One region of the Achromobacter sp. ISS7 genome, then DNA from elsewhere that is predicted to be linked to it. Evidence: riboswitches for the same ligand, from Rfam matches in the RefSeq annotation. Region 1 holds a riboswitch; the other holds the start of a gene.
The links. Region 1 has a riboswitch for manganese ahead of mntP (manganese efflux pump MntP). Riboswitches for the same ligand answer to the same signal wherever they lie in the genome.

Region 1 (2,387 bases):
TGGACCCCACGCTGACCGACGCACGGCGCCTCGACCTCGGCCACTACGACTGCTTCAATCACTACCTCGGCATCACCGGCGCGCCCGACCTGTTCACGCTGCAGGGCACGCCCCCCGACTCGCACGAGGGCAAGCACCTGTGCCGGGTCCACGCCGATGGCCGCCTCGAACGCCTGTGGCCGCTGCTCAAGCCGGACGGCACGCCGGCCAGCCACGCCATGGAATGCCGCGGCGCCTACGTCGACGACGCGCTCGGCGCCGGCGTGGTGATCGCCGGCAAGCACTACTCGCCCACGGTCGGCAACGCCTATCGCGGCTTCATCTACCGCAAATCGCTGGCGCGCGGGCAGGAACGCTGGCGCCACGCCACCCCCGCCTCGGCCAGCGCCATCGTGGTGGCCGACGACCTGGTGCTGGCCGCCTTCCTCGACGGCAGCCTGATGCTGATCGACGCCGCCAGCGGCGACCTGCTGCTGGCCGCCAGGGTCCGCATCGGCGGCATCGCCACCGTGCTCTACGCCCTCGCCGCGCATGGCGGCAAACTGGCCGTCGGCACTCTCGACGGCCGCATCGCGATCGTCGACCTGGCCACCCTGCGCACCCTGCGCGCGACCCGCGGCGGCATCGATCTGGCATGATGGGGCCATCGCGGGCGCCGCCGCCCGCTCCCCTTGAACCGATCTCCCGCGCCCATGCACTACACCCAGGACCCCGCCACCCCGCCCGCCCCCACCGTCAGCTTCGACGACTTCATGAAGGTCGACATCCGCGTCGGCACCATCATCGCCGCCGATCCCTTCCCCGAGGCGCGCAAGCCGGCCTACAAGCTGACCATTGATTTCGGCGCCGGCGTCGGCGTCAGGAAAAGCTCGGCGCAGATCACCGGCCGCTACACGCTCGAGCAACTGCCGGGCAAGCGCGTGCTGGGCATCGTCAACTTCCCGCCACGGCAGGTCGGCCCGGTGCGCTCCGAAGTGCTGGTGCTGGGCCTGGCCGACGCCGACGACCAGACGGTGCTGGTGACGCCCGAGCTGGACGTGCCCAACGGCGCCCGGCTGACCTGAACCTGAAAATTTCGCCCGGCGCGCCGCGCCGTTTGCTACACTGCAAGCCTCCCTGGGGAGTAGCCTCTTCCGGCCCGTCCGGAAGCGCCCGCGTCAACACTCTTGGCCCTTCCGGCCATGGCGCCGGCAACCGACACGGTTTGGCGAGACCACGGACTTTTCCATAGCTTCTGACCGGGCGATATGGAAAGTCTGTGTGTTTCGCCCGGTCGGAGCCTCTCCCGCATGAACGCCCTCTCCACTCTCGTCCTGGCCTTCGCCATGTCCACCGACGCCTTCGCCGCGGCGGTCGGCAAGGGCGCCGCCCTGCACAAGCCACGGCTGTCCGAAGCGCTGCGCACCGGCGTGATCTTCGGCGTGATCGAAGCCATTACGCCCGTGATCGGCTGGGCCCTCGGCTCGATGGCCGCCCAGTTCGTGCGCGACTGGGACCACTGGATCGCCTTCGGCATGCTCTGTGTGCTGGGCGCGATGATGATCCGCAACGGCCTGGGCGCCGACCAGGAGGAGGCCACGCCGGTCGGCCGCCATTCGTTCTGGCTGCTGGCCGCCACCGGTTTCGCCACCAGCATCGACGCCATGGCGGTCGGCGTCAGCCTGGCCTTCATCGACAACAACATCGCCGTCACGGCGCTGGCGATCGGCCTGGCGACCATGCTGATGGTGACCCTCGGCGTCATGATCGGGCGGCTGGTCGGCAGCGTCGCCGGCAAGCGCGCCGAAGTGCTCGGCGGCCTGGCGCTGATCGGCATCGGCGCCACCATCCTGTACGAACACCTGAAGGCGTAAGCCGCCCGCCGCCCCGCCCCGTCGGGCGGGCGCGGCACGCCCGATCAATAGCAGACTGAATCACCCCGATCGCGCCCTGGGATCGGGCTATCCTCACTCGCTCGTTACGGCGCGAACGCATGATTCGTCCCTGCCCGGCCACCAAGGCGCGTCCCGCGCCGGCCCGCGCGCCCAACCGCGAACGACGCGAACAGGATGCACCCCCCATGGCCTTGAAACACTACCGCGACCTCGACGTCCACGAAGCCGCGAAGGCCCGCATCCGGCTCGTGTTCCAGAACTTCGAACGGGTCTGCGTCGCCTTTTCCGGCGGCAAGGACAGTTCCGTCACCCTGCACCTGGCGCTCGAGGTCGCGCGCGAAATGGGGCGCGGGCCGGTGCACGCGGTCTTCATCGACCTCGAAGGGCAATACCAGGCCACCATCGCGCACGTCACGCACATGTTCGACCGCGCCGACGTCCACCCCTGGTGGATCTGCCTGCCCATCAACCTGCGCAATGCCTCGAGCCTGCGCGAACCCTACTGGTGCACCT
Region 2 (2,387 bases), 3.0 Mb from region 1:
ACCCAGATCAGCGCGTTCATGATCTCGGGCAGTTCGGTGGCGACGGGCGCCAGCAGCAGCGCGGCCACGTGCGGCGAGGCGCCCATGGCGATGCCAAGCACTTCGATCTGGTTGACGAACACGTGCGAGGCGCCGGCGATCACGACCAGGGCCAGCAGCGTCTGGGTCGCGGCCCAGAACATCGACGGATTGTCGTCGCGCGGTCGCAGCTTGAGCGGCTCGAGGTCTTCGCAGTCGATGCATTCCTCGTCGTTGCTCAGTTCGCGCTTGATGTACAGGCCGTAGGTGGCCAGGAACAGGATGCCCAGCCAGGGCTTCCAGGCGAAGGCCAGCAGGCCCAGTCCGACCTTGAAGACGAAGATGCCCATGAACCAGGCCTGGTCGCGGGCCAGCCGGCGCTGGTCCGCGTTGATACAGTTGGCCTGCGCGGGTTGGCCGCGGCGCGCGCGCCACAGGGCCAGGCCGACCACGGCGTAGGCCAGCGTCGCCAGCACCAGCGGGCCGCCCATGGCCGCGCCGACGCCGATGTCCTTCTGCTCGGGGGTTTCGCCAAACACCACGGCCATGAAGGTCACGGCGCTCTCCGGCAAGGCGGTGCCGAACGCGGCCAGCACGGTGCCGGTCGCGGTGGCGCCGAGCTGGAAGCGGTGTCCGACCCATTCGACGCCATTGACGAAGAATTCGCAGGCGAGATAGATCACTGCCGCGGACAGGAAAAACAGAAACAGGGTGAGCAACATATGGACGAGCCGGACGAGCAGAAACCAATTGGCGCGACGTCGCGGCTCGCCCGGCCAGGGTGAACGCAACGCGGCCAAAGGTCTCGCCTGGCTGATCCATGCGCGGGCGGGCCGCGACATGGAGACCGTTAGCGCCATGGAGTTCTGGCGACCGCTACGCGGTACCGAACCACCAAGTCTGTTGACGCTAACTCCTTTGGGGACAAAGGATGGCTACTCCCCAATGACAGTGCCGCGATTGTAGCAGCGCGCCCATGACAGTCCAATGAATCCCCGCCCGCCGCGTGGAAATGGGCGCGGACTGTCGCATCCGCGGCACGGCGAGTAAAGTAACCAGCATCTCAGCTTTCCGCCGGGCCGCGCGCCCCCTGCCCCTCATGAGCCTGCCTCCCGCCGATATCGCCCCCTTCGCCGCCCGGCGCCAGCGCCTGATGGAGCGGATGCGCGCCGACGGGGGCGGCATCGCCATCCTGGCCACCGCGCCCGAGGCCATCCGCAACCGCGACGCCGAATACCCCTACCGCCACGACAGCGACTTCTTCTACCTGACCGGCTTCACCGAGCCCGGCGCCTGGCTGGTGCTGATCGCCGGCGCCACCGACCGCGCGCTGCTGTTCTGCCGCCCGCGCCATATCGAGCACGAGATCTGGGAAGGCCGACGTTTCGGCCCGGAGGCCGCGGCCGAGCATTTCGGCTTCGACGACGCGCATGCGCTGGACGCGCTCGACGAACTGGCGCCCAAGCTGCTGCTGGACCAGCCGACCCTGTTCGCGCCGCTGGCCGGCGACAAGCGCACCGACGGCCGCCTGCACCGCTGGCTGGCGGCGGCGCGCGAGGCCAGCCGCGGCGGCCATCAGCCTCCCATGCGGCAACAGGACATCCGGCCGATCCTGGCCGAGATGCGGCTGGTCAAGGACGCCAGCGAGATCGCCGCGATGCGGCGGGCGGCCAAGATTTCGGCAGGCGCCCACGCGCGCGCCATGCGGGCGGCGCGCGCCGGCATGCGCGAATACGAACTGGAAGCGGAACTGCTGTATGAATTCCGCCGCCATGGCGCGCAGGCGGTGGCCTACAACAGCATCGTCGCGGCCGGCGCCAATGCCTGCGTGCTGCACTACCCCGCCGGCGAGGCGGTGCTGCGCGACGGCGACCTGGTGCTGATCGACGCGGGCTGCGAAGTCGACAGCTACGCCAGCGACATCACCCGAACCTTCCCGGTCAACGGCCGCTATAGCGGCCCGCAGCGCGCGCTGTACGACCTGACGGTCGCGGCGCAGGAAGCCGCGGCCCAGGCGACCGCGCCCGGACGCGGCTGGAACGACGGCCACGAAGCCGCGGTGCGGGTCCTGGCGCAGGGCATGCTGGACCTGAAACTGCTGAAGGGCTCGCTGGACGGCGTGATCGAATCGGGCGACTACAGCCGCTTCTACATGCACCGCACCGGCCACTGGCTGGGGCTGGACGTGCACGACGTGGGCGACTATCGCCAGCCGGGCGGCGCCCCCGGCGCCGAGCGCCCCTGGCGCAAGCTGGAAAGCGGCATGATGCTGACGATCGAACCGGGCATCTACGTGCGCCCGGCCGACGACGTGCCCGAGGCCTACTGGAACATCGGCATCCGCACCGAGGACGACGCGCTGGTGACGG

Region 2: another riboswitch for manganese. It lies ahead of AC1HFW_RS29830 (sodium:calcium antiporter); the one in region 1 lies ahead of mntP (manganese efflux pump MntP).

The regions. Positions count from the first base shown of each region.
Region 1 covers NZ_JAWRZD010000001.1:3,528,693-3,531,079, forward strand. Annotated here, with positions in the region: gene AC1HFW_RS15720 (hypothetical protein) at 1-638, shown strand, start outside; gene AC1HFW_RS15725 (tRNA-binding protein) at 693-1,064, shown strand; yybP-ykoY riboswitch at 1,107-1,285, shown strand; gene mntP (manganese efflux pump MntP) at 1,290-1,853, shown strand; gene AC1HFW_RS15735 (phosphoadenosine phosphosulfate reductase) at 1,973-2,387, shown strand, end outside.
Region 2 covers NZ_JAWRZD010000001.1:6,572,311-6,574,697, reverse strand. Annotated here, with positions in the region: gene AC1HFW_RS29830 (sodium:calcium antiporter) at 1-740, opposite strand, end outside; yybP-ykoY riboswitch at 784-981, opposite strand; gene AC1HFW_RS29825 (aminopeptidase P N-terminal domain-containing protein) at 1,118-2,387, shown strand, end outside.